Linked DNA regions of Azoarcus sp. KH32C. The protein of the gene in region 2 interacts with the protein of the main gene of each other region in a pairwise test. Links are inferred from orthologs where the notes say so. Each region holds a gene or a part of one and is shown on either strand. Other genes may lie near its edges.

What was found.
Region 1: the proteins of AZKH_RS18495 (region 2) and mtgA interact in binary tests that used the Escherichia coli proteins (3 or more experiments, as listed by UniProt). The link is inferred for Azoarcus sp. KH32C from one-to-one orthologs.

Annotation. Positions count from the first base shown.
Region 1 is NC_020516.1:4,234,334-4,251,361, reverse strand. Bases 436-3,427 are described here. They hold mtgA (monofunctional biosynthetic peptidoglycan transglycosylase), read right to left. Parts: upstream 2,282-3,427; coding sequence 1,589-2,281; downstream 436-1,588. Other genes in these bases: AZKH_RS18970 (energy transducer TonB), read right to left, coding at 3,114-3,427; aroE (shikimate dehydrogenase), read right to left, coding at 2,284-3,111; mgtE (magnesium transporter), read right to left, coding at 436-1,450. Also shown: more of mgtE, read right to left, coding at 8-435; more of AZKH_RS18970, read right to left, coding at 3,428-4,052; AZKH_RS18965 (ribonuclease catalytic domain-containing protein), read right to left, coding at 4,066-5,982; EamA family transporter RarD, read right to left, coding at 6,055-6,954; AZKH_RS18955 (class I SAM-dependent methyltransferase), read right to left, coding at 6,951-7,799; AZKH_RS18950 (YqiA/YcfP family alpha/beta fold hydrolase), read right to left, coding at 7,796-8,383; AZKH_RS18945 (undecaprenyl-diphosphate phosphatase), read right to left, coding at 8,444-9,268; AZKH_RS18940 (YkgJ family cysteine cluster protein), read right to left, coding at 9,343-9,624; AZKH_RS18935 (DUF2478 domain-containing protein), read right to left, coding at 9,627-10,154; AZKH_RS18930 (transporter), read left to right, coding at 10,453-11,328; AZKH_RS18925 (PQQ-binding-like beta-propeller repeat protein), read left to right, coding at 11,359-13,020; AZKH_RS18920 (cytochrome c), read left to right, coding at 13,147-13,536; AZKH_RS18915 (sigma-54-dependent Fis family transcriptional regulator), read right to left, coding at 13,627-15,666; AZKH_RS18910 (thiamine pyrophosphate-dependent dehydrogenase E1 component subunit alpha), read left to right, coding at 16,082-17,028. UniProt on the Escherichia coli protein: Peptidoglycan polymerase that catalyzes glycan chain elongation from lipid-linked precursors. May play a role in peptidoglycan assembly during cell division in collaboration with other cell division proteins.
Region 2 is NC_020516.1:4,141,525-4,146,309, forward strand. The notes cover bases 1,787-4,785. They hold AZKH_RS18495 (penicillin-binding protein 2), read right to left. Parts: upstream 4,164-4,785; coding sequence 2,409-4,163; downstream 1,787-2,408. Other genes in these bases: AZKH_RS18490 (UDP-N-acetylmuramoyl-L-alanyl-D-glutamate--2,6-diaminopimelate ligase), read right to left, coding at 1,787-2,412; ftsL (cell division protein FtsL), read right to left, coding at 4,160-4,426; rsmH (16S rRNA (cytosine(1402)-N(4))-methyltransferase RsmH), read right to left, coding at 4,423-4,785. In the rest of the region: murF (UDP-N-acetylmuramoyl-tripeptide--D-alanyl-D-alanine ligase), read right to left, coding at 1-907; more of AZKH_RS18490, read right to left, coding at 901-1,786. UniProt on the Escherichia coli protein: Essential cell division protein that catalyzes cross-linking of the peptidoglycan cell wall at the division septum. Required for localization of FtsN.

The DNA.
Region 1 (17,028 bases), 100 kb from region 2 along the record:
TATCCGCTCAGAGCAGGAACAGCGTCGCGAGTCCGAGGAAGATGAAGAAACCGCCCGAGTCGGTGAGGCCGGTGATCATCACCGAGCTGCCGAGCGCAGGGTCCTTGCCGAGGCGGAAGCGCATCATTGGGATCACCACGCCGGCCGAGGCGGCGAGCAGCAGGTTGAGCGTCATCGCGGCGGTCATCACGAGGCCCAGCGAGACGCTGTGGTAGAGCCACCACGACAACACGCCGATGATGCCGCCCCAGAACAGGCCGTTGATCAGCGAGACCTTGAGCTCCTTGCGCATCAGGCGCTGCATCGCGCCGGGCTCGACCTGGCCCATCGCGATCGCGCGCACGATCATCGTGATGGTCTGGTTGCCCGAGTTGCCGCCGATGCCGGCGACGATCGGCATCAGCGCGGCGAGCGCGACGAGCTTCTCGATCGAGCCTTCGAAGAGACCGATGACGCGCGAGGCGATGAAGGCGGTGACGAGGTTGATCGCGAGCCACGCCCAGCGGTTCTTCACGGAGTCCATCACCGACGCGAAGATGTCTTCCTCTTCGCGCAGACCGGCGTTGCTGAGGATCTCGTGTTCGGATTCCTCGCGGATGTAGTCGACGGCGTCGGCGACCGTGAGGCGCCCGATGACGCGCCTTTCCGAATCGATCACCGGCGCCGAGACGAGATCGTAGCGCTCGAACGCCTGGGCTGCGTCGTCGGCTTCGTCCTCGGGCTCGAAGCTGATGACGTTTTCCTTGTGCATGACGTCGACGACGTTGGCATCCGGATCGTTGATCAGCAGCGATTCGAGGGTCAGGATGCCCTTCAGGTGGTCTTCGCGGTCGACGACGAAGAGCTTGTCGGTGTGGTCCGGCAACTCGTCGAAGCGGCGCAGGTAGCGCAGCACGACTTCGAGCGTCACGTCCTCGCGGACGGTGACCATGTCGAAGTCCATCAGCGCGCCGACCGAATCCTCGGGGTAGGACATCGCTGCGCGCAGCTGTTCGCGTTCCTCGCTGTCGAGCGACTGGAACACGTCCTGCATGACCTCGGGCGGCAGGTCGGGTGCGAGGTCGGCGAGTTCGTCGGTGTCGAGGGTCTCGGCGGCGGCCTTGAGCTCGTCGGGCCGCATCGTCTCGATGAGCGACTCGCGCACCGCGTCGGACACTTCGAGCAGGATGTCGCCGTCGCGGTCGGCCTTGACGAGGTCCCAGACGAAGAGGCGGTCGGCGAGCGGCAGCGCCTCGAGGATGTACGCGATGTCGGCCGGGTGCAGGGCGTCGAGGCGGGCCTGCAGTTCGGCGACGTGCTGCTTGTGGACGAGGTCCTCCACCAGTTCGTGGTGGGGCATTTCCTGCCGATGAACGAGGTCTTCCACCACCCTGTGGCGCGACAGCAGTTCCTGCACTTCGCGCAGGTGCTGCTGGACATCGTCCGGGTGGCGTTCGTCTTGCTCGCTCATCGGCGCCTCCGGTTTTTATTGGGGGTGGAAACTGGCGTAAGGCGCGAATTCTACGGGCTTCGCGGCCGGCTTGCGACCCCTGGAAACGCCAATTTGTTGCAATGCGGTGCGACGGCTAAACAGTGCGCCGCAAAGGCGTCAGGGGACCTGCGAGTAGACCATCCGTTCGCGGATGCGTTCGGCATGGGCGGCGAGGCGGGAGCCGAACTGTTTCTCGTATTTTCGGGGGTTCGGCAGCATCACCGCGAGGCGCGCAGCCTGTTCCGCGCCGAGCCGGCTCGCCGATACGCCGTAGTAGCGTTGCGCGGCGGCTTCGCAGCCGAAGATGCCGGTGCCCCATTCGACGACGTTGAGATAGACCTCGAGGATGCGCCGCTTGCTCCAGACCGCTTCGATCATGACGGTGATCAGCGCCTCCTCGCCCTTGCGCAAGTAGCTGCGCGACGGCGACAGGAAGAGGTTCTTGGCGAGCTGCTGGCTGATCGTCGAGCCGCCGGCGACCGCCCGGCCCTTGCGCTGGTTCTTTTCGATCGCGCGCTGGATGCCTTCCCAGTCGAAGCCTTCGTGCTCGATGAAGCGGTCGTCCTCGGCGGCGATGACGGCGCGCTTGAGCTGGATCGAGATGCGTTCGTAGGGTACCCATTCGTGGCGCAGTTCGGCGTTGGGGCGCTTTTCCTGCAGCTCTTCGAGGCGGATGCGCATGAAGCTGGTGCTGGCGGGGTTGAAGTGGCTCCACCACAGCACCAGCAGGAAGATCCACAGCTCGTAGAGGATGACCAGCGCCGCGATCGCGGCGAGGGCCCAGCCGAGGCCTCGCAGCGCAGTCTTCATCGTCAGCCGATCTGGGCGCGCAGCGCGGCGAGCACCGGCGCCGTGTCGGGGCGTACACCGCGCCATAGCTGGAAGCTCTCGGCGGCCTGTTCGACGAGCATGCCAAGGCCGTCGGCAAGACGCGCGGCGCCGTCGCGGCGGGCGGCGGCGAGGAAGGGCGTGTCGCCGCGGCCGTACATCATGTCGTAGGCGAGCGCGCCCGCGGCGTAGAGGCCGGCGGGCAGCGGCGGGGCTTCGTCGGCGAGGCTCGCGGCGGTCGCGTTGATCACGACGTCGAACTGGCGCCCGGCGAGGTCGGCGAAGCCGCAGGCGTCGAGCGGGACGGAGGCGTCGCGTTCGGCGAAGTCGGCGACGAGGGCTTCGGCGCGCGCGACGGTGCGGTTGGCGAGCGTGAGCGACGCGGGCTGGGTGCCGAGGAGCGGCAGCAGCGTGCCGCGGGCGGCGCCGCCCGCGCCGAGCAGCAGGATGCGGCGGCCGGCGAGTGCGCAGCCGAGGTTGTGGGTCAGGTCGCGCACGAGTCCGGCGCCGTCGGTGTTGTCGCCGAAGATGCCCTCGGCGTCGAAGGCGAGGGTATTCACGGCGCCGGCGGCGAGTGCGCGGGCCGAGTGGCGCTCGGCCAGCGCGAAGGCTTCGAGCTTGAAGGGGACCGTGACGTTCATGCCGCGTCCGCCCGCGTCGCGGAAGGCGCGCACCGCGCCCGCGAAGCCGTCGAGTGGGCCGAGCAGCGCCTCGTACGTGAGCTCTTGGCCGGTCTGCGCCGCGAAGCGGGCATGGATCGCCGGGGATTTGCTGTGGGAGATCGGGTTTCCGATGACGGCGTAGCGGTCCATGGTCACTTGGCGGTGAGGCTGTTGGCGTTGGTGAAGGTCCAGGTGCGGACGAATTCGATTACGTCGTAGTCGCGCCGGATGTCCTCGGGGAACGGCGCGAAGGTGCCGGCAAGACGGACGATGCGCAGCGCTGCCTCGTCGAGGATTTTTTCGCCCGACGAGCGCTGGATCTCGGCCTTCTCGACCGTGCCGTCGGCGCGGATTGCGACGTAGAGCAGCAGGCTGCCGTAGATGCGCCCGCGTGCGGCGTCCGGGTAATTCAGTGTGCCGATGCGTTCGATCTTCTGCCGCCAGTCCTCGAGATACTGCGCGAAGCGGTACTCCTGCGCACGCGCGCCGATGAATTTCTTGCGCGGGCGCTTGGCGAGCTCGTCGAGGGAGCGGTCGATCTCGGCTTCCATGCGCGCGACGGCCGAGACGCTGTTGAGGAGATCGAGGCCGGAGGGCTGGACCTGAGGAGCGGACTGGTCGCTCTGCTGGACGGGAGCGGGCGGTGTCTTCTCGGTCGATTTCTCCGCGGTGAGCACGCGGCTGCGGCTCGCTTCGACATCGGTCGTGCGCTTGCGGGCATCGATGAGCGCGTCGCCTTCGCGGCGGGCATCCTGCGGCGGGAGCGGCGACTTGGGACGGGCGTTCTGCTCGCTGTTGCCGCCGCCGTCGAGGTGGGTCTGCGCGAGCACGTCCGGCTTTTGCGGGGCGCGGGTGTGGCGGGCGTTGACCAGGACGACTTCGAGCCCGCGGTCGCGTTCGCGGGGCTTCTCGCGATCGGGCATGACGAAGCCGATCGTCATCGCCAGGCCGTGCACCAGCAGCGAGATCGCGAAGGCGATCGCGAGGCGTCGGTCGTCGTGTAGCCTCAGCCCGACCGGGCGCAGGCCCGCGGCCGCTGCCGTCTGCGGGCGCCGAGACTGATGCGAGGCGCGGGAAGGCTTGCCCGTCATGCGTGCCGTAGGATCAGTTGCCTTCGAACATCGAATCCGTCGCCTCGGCGGGATCGGGTTCGGCCAGCGTCGCGACGTAGCGGGCGTGGATGTCGACGTCGAGCAGGTCGCTCGATTCGATGCTGACGCGCACGCGGGTCGCGGGCAGCAGCACCGGCAGCGACGGGACCTTGATCATCAGCGGAATGGAGTCCAGCCGCACGAGGTTGTCGCGCAGCACCTTGCCGTCGAAGGTCGTGCCCTCGGGGTGCTGGCGCAGCCAGCGCAGGCACCAGTAGCGTTCCATCTGGCGCTGGAAGTCGGCGTAGGCGGCGTAAGTGACGTCGAAGTCGCGGAGCGCCGCCATCAGTTCGGCGGACTTCGGTGCGAAGGCGGGCGCCTCCTCGCGCAGCACCGAGATGAGCTGCCATTGGTTGACGAGGTCGACGTAGCGGCGCAGCGGCGAGCTGGACCAAGCGTAGCAATCGACGCCGAGGCCGTCATGCGGGCCGGCAGTGGTCGACATGCGCACCTTGCCGCCGCTTTGCACGCGGTACAGGCCGGGCACCTCAGCCTCGTCGAGGAGCTTGCCCCAGGTCGAGTTGGCCAGGATCATCATCTCGGCGACCAGCTTGTCGAGCGGCGAGCCGCGGCGGCGCTGGCTGATCGTCACATAGCCGGCGCCGTCGGCGGTGTCCTTCTGCCAGTCGACGTAGAAGCTGTAGTCGACCTGGTTGGGACTGTTCTCGGCTTTGCCGCGGCCGGCTTCGAGGATGCTGGCGAGATCCCATAGCAGCGTGAGCTCGCGCTTCCATTGGAAGTCGGGACTCTCGCCGTGGTCGTGCAGGGTCTGCTCGTTGAAGACGGGTTCGAGGTCGTGGTGCCGCAGGTTGGCGACGATGGGCACGCGGTCGATGCGGGTTTCGTGGCGCTGGATCGCGAGCGCGGGCGTGACGTCGAGGTAGAGCGACAGCGCGGGGCATTCGCGGCCGGCGGCGAGCGTGAAGGTCTCGACCGCGGCGTCGGGCATCATCGTGATCTTGTTGCCCGGCATGTAGACGGTCGAGAGCCTGCGGCGCGCGATCGCGTCGAGGTCGGAGCCGCGGCCGAAGCCGAGCGCGGGCGCGGCGATGTGGATGCCGATGCGCCAGCCGCCGCCTTCGCGCGGCGTGACGGAGAAGGCATCGTCGATCTCGGTGGTGGTGGCGTCGTCGATCGAGAACGCGGCGACGTCGGCGCGCGGGAGATCGGCCGGATCGACCGGGGCTGCGAAAGCCGGGAAGGCGGTGCCTTCTTCGAAGTATTCGAAGAGGAAGCGGTTGTAGTGGAAGTCGTAGCTCGACGCGAGCGCGCCGCATTTCAACAGCAGCCGCGGCGCGGAGAGGCCGGTGTCGACGCAGGCGGCTTCGAAGGCTTTCGTTTCGATGCGGTTGCGGTCCGGGCGATACAGCAGTTGCGGCAGCATGCCGGCGATCTCGGCGGGCAGGCGCCCTTCGACGAGTTCGGCGCGCAGGCGCTCGATCGCTTCGGTCTGCTGGCGCTTCTTCTCGAGGCCGGCGAGCGCGGCTTGCAGGATCTCGGTGGGGGCCTTGCGGAAACGGCCGCGGCCCTTGCGGTGGAAGTAGGTCGGCGCCGAGTGCAGGCGCAGCAGGATCGCGGCGGATTCGACGGCGTTCGGCGAGTGGCCGTGATAGTCGGCGGCGAAGTCGTCGAAAGCGAATTCGTCGTCGCCGCAGACTTCCCACAGGAAGGCGGTGTCGAGTTCCTCCGCATCCGCTTCGGCACGCGAGAGCAGGTCGGCGGGCGAGGGCTCGCGGAAACGCATCAGCACGTGGCTCGACTTGAGCTTCACGCGCTTGCCGTGAGAGGTCTCGACCTGCAGGGAGGAATCGTTATCAGCGAGAATGGTCCCGGCCTTGAAGGCCCCACTCTCTTCGAACAGCACGAACATCAGCAACCGCCATACTTGAGCAAGCCCGACAGTTTAAAGGATTCGGCTGTCGGGCGGAGCGGGGGGCGCAAGTTAGGCAGTGCTGCGGGTCGTGCGCAACATGTCGACCGAATAGACCGCGAGGGCCGTCCAGATCAATGCGAAGCCGACGAGTTGGCCGGCGTCGAAGGGTTCGCGGAAGACGAAGACCGCGAGCAGGAAATTGAGGCTGGGCGCGAGATATTGCAGGAAGCCGACCGTCGATAGCGGCAGGCGCTTGGCGCCGACGGCGAAGAGCATCAGCGGCACTGCGGTCAGCACGCCGGCGAGCGGGAGCAGTGCGTCGGTGAGCGTGCCTTGGCCGAAGTGCAGATCGCCCTGCATTGCGAGCCATCCGAGCCAGCCGATCGCGATCGGCGCGGTGACGAGGGTTTCGACGAAGAGGCCATTGATCGCGTCGATCGGCGCGCGTTTGCGCAGCAGGCCGTAGAAGCCGAAAGTCAGCGCGAGGAAGAGTGCGATCCACGGCAGCGTGCCGACCTGCCACACGCGCCAGGCGACGCCGGCAAATGCGATCGCGACGGCGACGCGTTGCAACGGGCGCAGGCGTTCGCCGAGGAAGAAGCGTCCGAGCAGGATGCTGACGAGCGGGTTGATGAAGTAGCCGAGGCTCGCTTCGACCAAGCGGTTCGCCGAGATCGCCCACACGAAGACGAGCCAGTTGCTGCCGGTGAGCGTCGATGCGACGGCGAGCAGGCCGACGAGCCGCGGCTGCGCGAGGAGGCGTCGCAGGCCGTCGAAGCCACGCCAGAAGGCGAGCAGCGCAAACAGGAAGACGACCGACCACAGCACGCGGTGCGCGACGATCTCGGTCGGCGGCACGCTGCCGACGGCCTTGAAGTAGATCGGCGCGAGGCCCCAGGTGGTGAAGGCGATGAGGGTGGCGATGACGCCCTGGCGGCGGGCGTGCACGTCGATTGCAGCAGCAGTCATGCGGTGGCGCTGGCGACCAGGGCGAGGGCGTCGACGGTGTAGCCGCTGCCGTCGGGGCTGCGGTGGGCTTCGAGATCGGCTGCGACCGCTGCGCGCAGGGTGCGCTGGGTGTCTTCGGGAAGACGCGAGAGTGCTTCGGCCGCGCCGCCGGCGAGGTCGAGGAAGGCTTGCCAGTAGGCGTCGGCCGTCGCGAAGTGGCAGGCGAAGGAGCAGGGGGCGATGCGGACGCCGGAGAAACCGGCGGCGGTCAGCGCCGCGGTGAGCGTCGTGGCGTCGCCGAAGCGGAATACCGACGGGCGCGCGACTTTCGGCGGCGGAAGCAGGCGGGCGATGCAGTCCTGGGCGCGCGAGATCAGCGGGACCGCCTCGCGCGGGCCCCATACGGAGAGCGCGACGCGGCCGCCGGGGCGCAGCACGCGGTGCATCTCGGCGAGCGCCCGCTCGGGCTGCGGGAACATGAAGAGCGCGAGCCCGGCGAGCACGCGGTCGATGCTGGCGTCGGGTAGGCACAGGTGTTCGGCGTCGGCGGCGGCGAAGGTGAGCGACGTGCGGCCTTCGGTTGCGGCACGCCGTGCGCCTTCGGCGAGCATGCCTTCGGCAATGTCGCTCGCGAGCACCCAGCCGTTGGGGACGACGCGTGCAGCGGCCTCGCGGGCGAGGAGGCCCGGGCCGCTCGCGAGGTCCAGCACGTGCTGGCCGGGGGCGAGCTCGGCCGCTTCGATGAGTGCGACGGCGAGGTCGGCGCGCAGGTGGGCGCCTTCGGCGTAGCGCGCGGCGATGCGGTTGAAGCCTGCCCGTTCCTGCGCCTTGAAGCGCTGTGCGTCGAAGCCGGCGGGGGCGCTCATCGGGCGGCGATCCCGGCGAAGGCGAGGATCTCGTCGAGGTAGTCGGTCCAGCGCGAGAAGCCGTGGTCGCCGCCTTCCAGGACGGTCTGGCGGGCGCCGGCGTACTTCGTCACCGCGTCGCGGTAGTCGAGCACTTCGTCGCCGGTCTCGACGAGCAACCAGTACTTTTCGGGGCGCGTGATCGTCGCGACGTCCATCGCGCGCAGCTCTACGATGTAGTCGTGCGTGAACTGGAAGGTCTCGCCGGTGTAGAGGTTGGTCTGCTCGCCGACGTAGGCTTCGAGCGACAGCGGGGCGACGACCGCGGGGTTCACGAGCACGGCCTTGAGGTCGTGCTTTTCGGCGAGGTGGGTCGCGTAGTAGCCGCCGAGCGAGCTGCCGACGAGGGTCGGGGCCAGTTCGGGACGCGTGGCGCGACAGCGGGCGATCTGGGCTTCGATCAGCGCGATCGCGTCTTTCGGGCCGACCGGGAGTTGTTCGCACCAGAATTCGTGCGCGAGCCCGCGCTCGGTCATGTGGCGAAGCATCGCCTGCGCCTTGATCGAGGCCGGCGCAGAACGGAATCCGTGCAGATAGATGATCATCGCATCAAACGGAAAGTCGGGACGAAGCCATGAGTGTAACCGCGGCTTCGTCCTCGATCATCAGGCTGCGGTCCACTGCACCCAGCCGAAGTACCAGGTCGCGAGCACGAAGAGGCCGAACGCGATGCGGTACCACGCGAAGGCGATGAAGGTGTGGTTCGACACGAAGCGGATGAAGCCGCGCACCGCCCACATCGCCGAGAGGAAGGCGGCGACGAAGCCGATCGCGAACATCGGGAAATCGTGCAAGTGAAGGAGCGCGCGGTTCTTGTAGAGGTCGAGGACCGTCGCCGCGAACATCGTCGGGATCGCGAGGAAGAACGAGAATTCGGCGGCGGTCTTGCGCGACAGGCCGAAGATCAGGCCGCCCATGATCGTCGCGCCCGAGCGCGAGGTGCCGGGGATCATCGCCAGCGCCTGGGCGAAGCCGACTTTGAGGGCGTCGGTCCAGCGCATGTCGTCGATGGCGTGGATGCGCGGACGATGGTTGCGCTTTTCGAGGTAGAGGATCACGAGGCCGCCGACAATGAGGGCGGTCGCGACGGTCAGCGGGTTGAAGAGCAGGGCCTTGATCTTCGAATGGAAGAGCAGGCCGAGCACCGCCGCGGGAAGGAAGCCGACGAAGAGCAGCGTGACGAAGCGGCGGGCGCTGGCGTAGCGTGTGATGCCGAGGGCGACGTCAGTGAGGCGCTGGCGGTAGTCCCAGCACACGGCGAGGATTGCGCCGAACTGGATGACGATCTCGAACACCTTGCCGACTTCGTCGTTGAAGTTGAGCAGGTCGCCGAAGATGATCAGGTGGCCGGTCGATGAGACCGGCAGGAACTCGGTGAGGCCTTCGATGATGCCGAGGATCAGCGCGACGAGGTATTGGGGAAGGTCCATGGATCGGGAGTGTGGGTAGTCGGGCGAAACCCGGCATGATACGCGCGCACCACCGCCCGAAAATTAAATTGCATTCAGTTGCGCTTTGAAACCTGCATGGGGGCGGGCGCGGTCATCACTTCGAGTTCCGCAAGCCAGAGGATCGCCGCCTCGCGGTGAGCGCCGCACATCTGCGGGCTGGGGCTGAGACTGCCGCAGACGGCAGGCCGGCGCGGGTCGCCGAAGAGACGGCAGCGGTCGGCGTCGTCGAGCTGCACGCAGCGCACGCCGGCAGGCTTGCCGGCTTCCATGCCGGGAATCGGGCTGGAGATCGACGGTGCGATGCAGCACGCGGCGCAGGCGGGACGACACTCCATCGTCAGGCGGATCGCGAAAGCGCGTCCCACCACGCGACGATGTCTTCGGCGCGCGCTTCGAGCAAGGTGCCGGCGTCGCCGGTGAAGTCCCGCCAGGCGTCGAGGAAGCGTTCGCCGACGGCGGTGATCACGGGGGTGCCGGAGCTGACCGCCATCGCCATTTCGCTGCGCAGGCCCGAGCCGGATGCTTCCTGCGCGCCGAACTTGTTCACGAAGACGAGCTCGACGCCGCTTTCCAGCGCGCGCCGTATCGCGACGGCCGCGTGCGCGAGCGCATTGGGGTCGAGCCGGCAGGCTTCGGAGCCGCTGCCGAGCTCCTGCGACAGCGCGAAGCGCTCGCCGCTCGCGAGATCCTCGAGTTCCATGCCGCAAGGATCCTCGATGCAGGTCGGCAGGTCGTGCTGCAGGATGCCGCCGAGGCGCACGCCCCGTTCGGCGAGCCGTTGCGCGGCTTGCTCCAGCACCGGTTCGATGTGGTCGGTGGGGCGATAGACGATGGCGGCGATCGGCAGGCGCGGTTCGGTAGTCATGGCGGTGGCGGTTGCGGGCAATCCGGCGATTGTCGCACCGCGCGCCGTCGGCGCGAAGCGGGGCGGGCCGAATTGTCGCGACTGTCCGCGCGCTGCTGAGACAGGTGTCGCGGCCGTCTCAGTGCGGGGGAGACGCCTGTCTCGCGTCTCATGGTTGCTCGATTCTTTAAGTGGTTGATTTGAAATAAAACAGTCTCCTGGCACGGGTTTCGCGAATCCGGGGATGAGGCGGCGGAGCGCTCGCGAGAATAGCCCGACCGCCTCGCGATACCACGCCAAAAAACCAAAGGAGACATTCATGCAAGAGGAGAAGCCCTGCCGCGTCGGCACTTTGCTGGCGATTGCGGCACTGGCCGGCGGTCTTGGGGCCGCGACATCGGCCCGGGCCCAGGTCACGCTGGACGTGATCGGTCCGCACGAGTACGACCTGCCGGTCGATTTCAAGCCCTTCAACGTGTTCGTGCAGTACGCGACCTTCCAGGACGGCAATCGCCTGTGGGACGCCGATGGCGACCGGCGGCGCACGTCGGCGACGCGCACAATCGTCGGCCTGTCGAAGTACGTGCATTTCTGGACGCCGGAATCGAACCCGAAGATGGGCCTCGCCTACGAGGTCATCGTGCCCGAGGTCGGCGTGCGGAATTCGGATACGCGGACTTCGGCGAGCGGGATCGGCGATCCGATCACGGGGCTCGCGCTGTGGTACAAGCCGACCCCCAACTCGACCTTGGGCTTCCAGTCCTTCATGCAGCTGCCGGTCGGCGACAAGGACATCGGCGGCGGCGACGTGTGGAAGAACCTGTCGAGCCTGTTCTGGGACGTGCAGCTCGGCAAGCTCACCTACACGGCGGACGCGGGCTTCGTGTTTTTCGGCGAATCGACGGCGGCCGACGCGACGCCGGGGACGCTCTTCCACACCAATCACCGCGTCGGCTACCAGTTGAACGATGTGGTGGAGCCGTTCATTGCGCTCGATTACGAGCGGCAGGAGGGCTGGAAGAACCGCGCGACCGGCGCGAAGGTAGCCGAGGGGCACGAGACGACCGCCGGTATCGGCGTGATGTTCAAGTACTACGGCAACCAGTCGCTGACCGTGCGCTATTCGCGCGGCATCGACGGCGAAAGCCATGGTGCGACCGACAGCCTCAACCTCAAATACGCCTACGTCTGGTAAGCGCGCATCCGGATTCCGGAGGAGAACAGCATGAACACAAAGAAGATGATCGTCGCGCTTGCCTGTGCAGGGGCGCTGTCGGGGAGTGCATGGGGCGCGGGCGGTCCCGGTTTCGACGATCCGGACAACTGGCCGCAGTACCACCGCAGCTTCAACGCGTGGCGCTTCAGCCCGCTCACTGCGATCAATCGCGACAACGTCGGGCGGCTCAAGGTCGCGTGGATCCACCAGCCTGGCAACATCACGCATGGCATCCAGGCGACGCCGATCGTGATTGACGGCGTCCTGTACTACGTCTCCGCGAACAACAACGTGTGGGCGGTCGATGCGGCGACGGGGCGGACGCTGTGGCACTACGAGCCGAAGCTCGATCCGCTTTCGAAGCAGGCCTTCTACGCCTCGGCGAGCCGCGGCGTGACGGTCGGGCGCGGCAAGGTCTTCCTCGGGACGCTCGACGGGCGCTTCGTCGCGCTCGACCAGAAGACCGGCAAGGAGCTGTGGGCGACGCAGCTCACGGACCAGAAATCGCAGTACGGCGCGCTCTTCTCGGCCCCGCCGCAGCTCGCGGGCGATGTGCTGTTCGGTGGCACGACGGGAGGCGACCAGCCGATCAGCGGCAAGATCTACGCGGTCAATGCCGACACCGGCAAGCCGGCGTGGACCTTCGACATCCTGCGCGACGATCCCGAGAGCTGGCCGGGCGACAGCCGCAAGCGCGGCGGCGGCAGCGCGTGGATGCCGGGCACCTTTGACCCGCGTACCGACACGATCTACATCGGCACCTCGAACGCGGCGCCCGACTACTTCAACGCCGACCGCAAGGGCGACAACAAGTACACGGCGAGCCTGCTCGCGCTCGACCCGAGGACCGGCAAGCTGAAATGGGCGCGGCAGGAGATCCCACACGACTCGTGGGACTTCGACTCGGCCTACGAGGCGCTGATGGTGAAGGGCGCGGATGGCAAGGACGTGATCGTGCATCTGAACAAGAGCGGCTTCGTGTTCGTGATGGACAAGGACGACGGCAAGCTCGAGAACGTGTGGCAGTTCGCGCAGAACGTGAATTGGGTGAAGGGCATCGATCCGAAGACCGGGCGGCTGATCGAGCCGGTGTATCCGGAAGAAGGCAAGAAGAAGCTCTTCTGTCCGAATCTTCTCGGCGCGCGCAGCTGGAACCACGGCGCCTACAACCCGCAGACCGGTCTGTGGTACTCGCATGCGATGGAGGTGTGCAACGAGGTGGTCGCGGGGCGGGACGACCCGTCGAACCTGACGGCGATTTCGTCGCTGTCGCTCGGCATCGACGAGATCAAGCTCGTGCCGCCGCCCGCCGACAAGCCGCATGGCCGGCTCGATGCGCGCGATCCGCTGACCGGCAAGGTCAAATGGAGCATCCGCTACGACATGCCGCCGCTCTCGAGTGTGTTGACGACGGCCGGCGGGCTGGTGTTCACCGGCGACATGGAAGGCCGCATCTACGCCTATGACGCCGACAACGGCAAGGAGCTGTGGCGCTTCAGCGCCGGTTCCGGGCTGCGCGGCGGGCCGGTGAGCTACGCCGCGGGGGGGCGCCAGTACATCGTCGTGCCGACGGGCCTCGGTTCGCACGCGCCGGGCTTCCTCGCCGGGGCCTACCCGCGGATCAAGGATCTGCCGGGCGGCGCTGCGCTGATCGCCTTCACGGTGGATTGAGCGCGTCCCCTTTCATCTTTCCTTCTTCCTCCTTGGGCGGGTCTTGGCTCCCGCTCTCGTTCGCGGGGCGGCAATGCATCGCCGCCCCGTTTTTTCTGCCTTCGCTTTGCCATGGATGAATCGATCATGTCTGCGCGTTCCCTTTTACTGAGCCTCCTCGTAGGGCTGTCCTTCAACTGCGCCGCGGTCGGACCGCCGGCGCCCGATGCGGCGCGCGATGTCGAGGCGCCGGGTGGGCAGGTTGCCGCGCCCTTCGATCTCGCCGATCCGGCGCGCATCGAGGCGGGGCGCAAGCGCTTCAACAAGACTTGCGCGGGCTACTGCCATGGCTTCGAGGGGGTCGGAGGACGGGCGCCGGACTTCAAGGGGCGCAAGGATCTGCCGATACAGGTGATGTTCGAGACGATCACGAAGGGCCGCGTAGGCGCGGACGTGATGCCGCCGTGGGGGGCAGCGTTCAGTGCGGAGCAGATTTGGGAGTTGGTGGCGTACTTGCAGTATCTGGGGACGCAGTAGCATCCGAATATAGGCCCATCAAGGACGGGGCGTGCCATCCGCCGTCAAATAGGGCGCAGACCGCGATCTTATGGAAAGCGGCAAGCGCCTTCACGCATCGAACTCCCTCCGGTTCGGGCTGATGATCTGCAGCCGCGCCATCTTGCGATAGAAGGTGGCGCGCGACATGCCCAGTTCGCGCGCGGTGACCGTGACCTGCCAGTGGTGCCGGCGCAGGGCGGCGAGCATCTGGGCGCGCAGTTCGGCGTCCGCGTTCGATAGCGGGCGGCGGGGGGCGTCGGCGGGCGAGGGAAGGCGCGGCGGCGGGGCGTCGTCGAAGGCATCGCTGCGCGGTGCTGCTGCGTGAGCGATCCGTGCGCGGAAGAGGTCGGGCGGTAGGTGTTCGAGTTCGACCGCGTCGCCGTCGGCGATGGCGCAGGCGTAACGCATCGCGTGGCGGAGCTGGCGGATGTTGCCGGGCCAGTCGTGGCGGGCCAGCGCGTCGAGCGTCGCGGGGGCGAGGCGTAGCGTCGGCCGGTCCATCGCGGCGGCTTCCTCGCGCAGCACCTTGTCGATCACGCTGCGGATGTCCTCGCGTTCGCGCAGCGGCGGCAGCAGGAAGACCGCGCCGTTGAGACGGTAATAGAGGTCTTCGCGGAAGCGGCCCTGCTGCACGAGATCGGGCAGGTCCTGGTGGGTCGCGCAGACGACGTGCAGGCGCACCGGGATCGGGGACTCGGCGCCGAGCGGCAGAACCTCGCCTTCGGCGAGTACACGCAGAAGGCGACTTTGCAGTTGCAGCGGCATATCGCCGATCTCGTCGAGGAAGAGCGTGCCGCCGTCCGACTGGAGGATCTTGCCGCGCACGCCCTTGCTGCGCGCGCCGGTGAAGGCGCCGTCGCGGTAGCCAAAGAGCTCGCTCTCGATCAGCGTCTCGGGGATCGCCGCGCAGTTGAGCGCGACGAAAGGCTTGTTGCGGCGCTCGCTGTAGTCGTGGATCGCGCGCGCAAAAGCTTCCTTGCCGGTGCCGGTCTCGCCGAGCAGCATCACCGGGATGTCGCGGTTGGCGACCTTCAGCGCGCGTTCGACGTTGCCGCGCAGGCGCGCGTCGTCGAGGGCGAGGTGCGAGAAGCCGGGGATGTTGATGCAGGCGCTGTCTTCGGCCGATTCACACGCGGCTTGCGGCAGCGCGAGCCCGCTGCGCGAGCGCGGCGCCGGAGCGCGCAGGATTGCGAAGAGGCGTTCGCCGTTTGCCGTGAGGCGCAGCGGGAAGGCCTGGCCGGGCTGGGCGTGCGCGGCGGCGAGGATCTCGTTGGTGCTGCAGTCGAAGAGGTCGTGAATGAAGGCCGGCGGCGCGGCGCCGTCGCCGTCGAGCAGTTCGAGCCGCGCGCGGCGGTTGCCGCCGACGATGCGGCCGCTGTCGTCGAAGGCGACGAGGTAGTCGGTCTGCACGCTGAGGTATTCCGCGAGCCGCCCGAGCTGCAGCACCCAGTAGGGGCGCAGGTTGTACCACGCGAAGGCGTTCTCGATCTGCTGCGCGCGGTCGAGCACGAGGCGATAGACGAGTTGCTGGCTTTCGCGCTGCGCGGGTGCATGGAGTGCCGTCGCGTCGAGTACCGCGATCGGATGGTCGTCGGAGCCGAAGATCGGTACCGAGCTGCAGCTGAAGGCGATGTTGTGCGAGCGGAAATGCTCGTCGCGATGGACGAGCATCGGCTGGCCATCGATCAGCGCCGTGCCGACGCCGCAAGTGCCTTCGAGCGCTTCGGACCAGCAGGTGCCGACGCGAAAGCCTTCCGCCTTGAACTCGCGGTCGAGTTCCGGGACGGTGCGGAAGTCCACCGTCACGCCATCGGCGTCGGTCAGCAGCACGCAGTAGTTCACGGGCCGCAGCTGCGCGTGCAGGCGGTCCATGCCCTCGCGGGCGATGCGCATGAAGGCGTCGATGCGGTCGCGGTGTTCGCGCAGCTCCTGCGCAGTGACGACGCGCGGCGTGGTCGCAAGCGCCGGATCGATCTGATGGGTGCTGAGCGATCGCCGCCATGAGCGCGCGAGGCGCTCGAAAGTACTGTCGCGTCCGAGCGGCAGGCCGCGTTCGACGACGTCGATCACGCGTCCGACGTGCTGGACGATCTCCTGAGGTCTCCTCATTGCCTTCCTCTCGTCTCCGGCGTCCCGCGCCGGATGTATTGGATAGAAGTGCTTTTTCCTGTGCTTTCAGCGTATTCCCGGCCAGTGGGGAAATCAATGCGGACAGGTGTCTCACTCGGCTGAGACGGCTGTCGCGGGATTCGCGGGCCGGGTGTCTCAGCGGGCACGTCTAAATCGGCCAGTTCGGGGGCATTTGCGCGGAATCGACGCCGTCTGGCGTCATTTTTTTTTCAATCTTTTCAGTTGCTTGTGCAGGTTGTCGAGCGGGCGACGAGGCGTGTCGGCTCGCCGCTGGCACGCGCCGTGCGGAAGGAAGCCCAGGTCCGCGGCATGCGGCGTCCGCCTCCGGGGGCGGTCGGCGGGCGGCGCAGGTGCCGCGGGACTCGAAACCTTTCAACCATAGTGAGGAGCAATGATGAGCGAGACACTGAACCGCGAGAGCCTGCTCAAGGCTTACCGGATCATGCGCACGATCCGCGAGTTCGAGGAGCGCGTGCATACCGACTTTGCGACCGGCGAGATTCCGGGCTTCGTGCATCTGTACGCCGGCGAGGAAGCCTCCGCGACCGGCGTGTGCATGCATCTGACCGGCGCCGACTACATCGCCAGCACCCACCGCGGCCACGGCCACTGCATCGCGAAGGGCGTGGATCCGGTCGGGATGATGGCCGAGATCTGGGGCAAGGCGACCGGCACCTGCAAGGGCAAGGGCGGCTCGATGCACATCGCCGACCTGTCGGTCGGCATGCTCGGCGCGAACGGCATCGTCGGCGGCGGCGGTCCGCTGATTTGCGGCACGGCGTTGGCCGCGAAGATCCGCGGCACCAAGGACGTGGGCGTGTGCTTCTTCGGCGACGGCGCGTCGAACCAGGGCACGATCTTCGAGGCGATGAACCTCGCCACCGTGTGGAATCTGCCGGCGATCTTCGTCGCCGAAAACAACGGCTACGCCGAGGCGACGTCTTCGTCGTACTCGGTCGCCTGCGAAAACATCGCCGACCGCGCGCCGGCTTTCGGCATGCCCGGCGTGATCGTCGATGGCTTCGACTTCTTCGCCGTGCATCAGGCGGCGGGCGAAGCGATCAAGCGCGCCCGTGAAGGCGGCGGGCCGACGCTGATCGAGGTGAAGCTGTCGCGCTACTACGGCCACTTCGAGGGCGACCAGCAGACCTACCGCGCGCCCGGCGAAGTGCAGACGCTGCGCGAAACCAAGGACTGCCTGATGCAGTTCCGCCGCCGCGTGACCGCCGACGGCGAGATCACCGCTGATCAGCTCGATGCGATCGACCGCGAGGTGAAGGCGCTGATCGACGACTCGGTGGTGCGCGCCAAGGCCGATCCAAAGCCCGCCGCGGCCGAGCT
Region 2 (4,785 bases):
CCAGACACGCGGCCGCGGCACCGGCGGCATTGCGCACGTTATGGACGCCCGGGACCTGAAGCTCGATCTTGACCGTATTGCGCGGGGTGACCAGCTCCAACGAGGAGCCGAAGCCATGCTGCGTGCAACGCACCGTCACGTCGGCCGGATGCTCCATGCCAAAGCTCATCACGCGGCGGCCGGCGTTGAGATCGCTCCAGTAGGCCGCGTGCGGATCGTCGGCATTGACGATGGCGACGCCGTCCTCGGCCAGCCCGGCGTAGATCGCCCCCTTTTCGTGGGCAATTTCGACGAGCGAACCCATTCCCATCAGATGCGCGCGCTGCGCGTTGGTGACGATGGCAACGGTCGGTCGGGCGATATCGGTCAGATAGGCAATCTCGCCGGGATGGTTCATGCCCATCTCGATGATCGCCGCGCAATGCCCGTCGCGGAGTTCGAGCAGCGTCAGGGGGAGTCCGATGTCGTTGTTCAAATTGCCCGAGGTCGCGAGGACGGCGCCGGGCCCGCGTCCATCGAGACGCGCCTGCGCACGCATGATCGCGGCGCACATTTCCTTCACGGTCGTCTTGCCGTTGCTCCCCGTGACGCCGATCAGCGGGATCTCGAAACGACGGCGCCAGAACGCGGCCAGCGCCCCGAGCGCAAGCCGGGTATCGTCGGCGATCAGGAGCGGCAGTTCGACATCGCCGTGCTCCGCGGCCCATGCGGCATCGACGAGTGCCGCGACCGCGCCTTGCTCGCCCGCCAGGGCGACGAAATCGTGGCCGTCGAAGCGTTCGCCGCGCAACGCGACAAAAAGCTGTCCTGCGCGGATGCGGCGGCTATCGGTTCCGACGCAGTCGAAGCGCGCCTCGGCCGTCGCACGCAGGTCGAGGCCCTGAGCAACTTCCTGCAGGGTCAGCATGCACCCCGCCCCATCTTCCGGTTCCACTCCATCAGCGCGGCGCGCGCCTGTTCGACATCCGAGAATGGCATGCGTACCCCGAGGATCTCCTGATAGGGTTCATGGCCCTTGCCCGCGAGCACGATCACGTCGTCCGCAGCAGCCTCATCGACAGCGAGCCGGATCGCCTGCGCGCGATCTACGATACGTTCGGCGTTCGCACCGGCCCCGTTGACGATCGCGTCGATGATCTTCTCGGGGTCTTCGCTACGAGGATTGTCGCTCGTGATGATCACGCGATCGGCAAGCTGACCTGCGACTTCGCCCATGATCGGACGCTTGCCGGCATCGCGATCGCCGCCACAGCCGAACACGCAGACCAGGCGCCCGCCACGGGCGCGCGCCGTACCGCTGACGGACTCCAGCACCTTCGCCAGTGCATCGGGCGAATGCGCATAGTCGACCACCACCAGCGGCTCCGCGACGCCGCCGACGAGTTGCATGCGGCCTTCCGGCGGAGTCAGCCGCGAAATCACCCGCAGCACGTCTTCGAGCGCATGTCCGCGCGCCAGCAAGGCCCCCGACACGGCCATCAGGTTCGAAACATTAAAGGGCGCGACCAAGCGAACCTGCACGTCGGAACGCGTGCCATCCCACTCCAGCGTGAAGCGCAGCCCGGCCGGCGAACTCTGCACGTTCTCAGCAAGCAGTACGCGCGCACCGGGCACGGCCGCGGCGTTGATCGCGACGCGCGTGTAACCGATGACGGGCATGCCTTGCGCAACGAGACGACGGGCCTGTCCCAGGCCGAAACTGTCGTCGAGGTTGATCACGGCCGTGGAAACGCCGGGAAGGTCGAACAACTTCGCCTTCGCGGCAGCATAGCTATCCATGCTGCCGTGGTAATCGAGATGGTCGCGCGTCAGGTTGGTGAAGACCGCCACGTCGAAAGCGACGCCGTTCAGGCGCTCCTGATCGAGGCCGATCGACGAGACCTCCATCACCGCGGCTCGGGCGTCGGTCGCGACGAATTCCGCGAGAAGGCGATGCAATTCGAGCGCGTCGGGGGTTGTATTGATCGTGTTGGCGAGTTGCCCCGGGAAGCCGTTGCCGAGCGTACCGATGACGCCGCAACGTTCGTCGAAATGCCCGATCGCGCGCGCCAGCCACTGAGTAACGGTCGTCTTTCCGTTCGTGCCGGTGACGCCAGCCACCCAAAGCTTCTGCGACGGATGCCGGTAGATGGCGTCGGCAAGGTAGCCGCCGAGCTGCCGCAGCCCTGCGACGGCCATTGCCGGCACGGCGACCGCATCCGGGCGATAGCCATCGACGTCATCCCACAACACAGCGGAAGCCCCCTGGCCGACGGCAGCGTCGATGTACTTGCGACCATCGGTCTTGAACCCCGGCCACGCAGCAAAGACGTGGCCCGGTTCGATGCGACGGGAATCGGCGGTGATGCCGTCGGGGGTGACGCCTGCTTCGCGCAGGCGCTCCAGGATATTCAGGGCCTGGGCAGCGCTCACATGCTCTCCTTCACTGCGGGGGGCTCGCCGGCCTTCTGGGCGAGTTGCAGCGGCACCAGCGGCGCGTCAGGCGGCACGCCGAGCGTGCGCAATGCGCCTTCAGCGATCTGGGCAAAGACGGGAGCGGCAACGGTACCGCCGTAATACTGGCCGGCGGAGGGTTCATCAATCATCACGGCCACAATTATCCGCGGATCCGACGCCGGCACCATGCCGACAAACGATGAAACATATTTGTTCGCATAATGACCACCCTCGAGTTTGTGGGCAGTCCCGGTCTTGCCGGCGACGCGGTAACCCGAAATCTGCGCGCGGGGCGCTGTCCCGCCGGGACTGACGACCATCTCGAGCATGGCGCGCATCTCGCGGACGGTCTCGGACGAGAAGATCCGCTTGCCGCCGGTCGGGGGGCCATCGAGCTTGCGCAACGACAGCGGCACCATTTCGCCATCGCGGGCGAAAACCAGGTACGCGTGGGCGAGCTGGATGAGACTCACGGAGATACCGTGACCGAAAGACATCGTCGCCTGCTCGACCGGCTTCCATGTATGTGCCGGACGCAGCCGACCGCCGGCCTCCCCGGGGAAGCCGAGACTCAGCGGCTTGCCGAAACCGAGCGCGTCAAAGTTCCGCCACATTTCCTCGGGCTGGAAGTTCATCGCGATCTTGACGGTGCCGACGTTCGACGACTTCTGGATGACCTGCGCCACGGACAGCATGCCGTTATGGTGCGAGTCAGAAATCGTCGCCTTGCCGATCGTGATCCGCCCCGCACCGGTGTCGACCATGCTACTGGGTCGCACTTTTCCACGCTCGAGTGCGAGCGCAACCGTGAAGGGCTTCATCGTCGAGCCGGGCTCGAAGGTATCGGTGAAGACGCGGTTGCGCAGCTGCGCGCCGGTCAGATCGGTACGGTTGTTCGGGTTGTAGGTCGGGGCGTTAACCAGCGCCAGAATTTCGCCGGTGCGGGCGTCGAGCACAACCGACGCACCGGCCTTCGCCTTGTGCGTGGTCATTGCCTGACGCAGGGCGGAGTAGGCGATGTACTGGATTTTCGAATCGACCGACAGCGCGAGATCCTCGCCGTCACGCGGCGAGCGCACCCATTCGACGTCATCGACCACTTGACCGCGGCGATCGCGGATCACGCGGCGCACACCGGGCTTGCCGGCCAGCGAGTTCTCGAAGGCGAGTTCGACCCCCTCCTGCCCCTTGTCATCGACGCCGGTAAAGCCCAACACGTGGGCCATTACCTCGCCGCCGGGGTAATAGCGGCGGAATTCCTGCTGCTGGTGGATTCCGGGCAGCTTGAGGTCGGCGATCTGCTGGGCGAGTTCGGGCGACAGCTGGCGCTTGAGATAGACGAATTCGCGGCCCGCGCCCAGGCGGCGATCGAGCTCCTGCACGTCCATTTCGAGCAGGCCGGCGAGCCTGCGCATGTCGGCCGGCGAAAGCTGCGCGTCGGACGGGATCGCCCAGATCGAGCGCACCGGCGTACTGACCGCCAACATGTCGCCGTTGCGGTCGGTGACGCGTCCGCGCGTGGCGGGGGCCTCGATCACGCGCGCGTAGCGCGACTCGCCCTTGGCCTGCAAAAAGTCGTTGTTCACGCCTTGCAGATAGACCGCGCGCCCGGTCAGTGCGAGCGAACCGCACATCAGGCCGAGCATCACGACGCGGACCCGCCATCCGGGCAGGCCGTTCTTCAGCAAGGGGTTATGGTTGAATGTTACCGGGCGCCGCTTGGTCATTGCGCCACCTCCACCGAGAAAAGCTGTCCGGACGGCGGCACGCGCATGCCCAGACGCTCGCGGGCGATCTTTTCGACGCGCGCATGGGCCGCCCAAGTGCTCTGTTCGAGCTGCAACTGATCCCACTCCACTTCAAGACCGTGCATCCGCGTCTGTTCGCGCTCCAACTCTGTGTACAGCTTGCGGGCCTGGTGCTGCGACCCCACCACGCCGAGGGCGCTGGCGACGGCGATCGCCACGAGAAAGGCATCCACGCGGATCATGCTGCCGCCTCCGTACGTTCGGCGACGCGCATCACGGCACTGCGCGCACGAGGATTGGCCGCGACTTCGGCGCTGCCAGGACGCTGCGACTTGCCCACGAGTACGAGCCGCGGCTTCGGCAGATCGGCGGCACGCACCGGCAGACGGGCCGGCAATTGGGGTGGACGCGATTCGTCGCGCATGAAGCGCTTGACGATGCGGTCTTCGAGGGAATGGAAGCTGATCACTGCGAGCCGCCCGTGCGGCTTCAGGCGACGTACGGCTTCAGGCAGGATCAGCGACAGCTCTTCGAGTTCCCGATTGATGAAAATCCGTAGAGCCTGGAAGCTACGCGTCGCCGGGTGCTGCCCCGGCTCGCG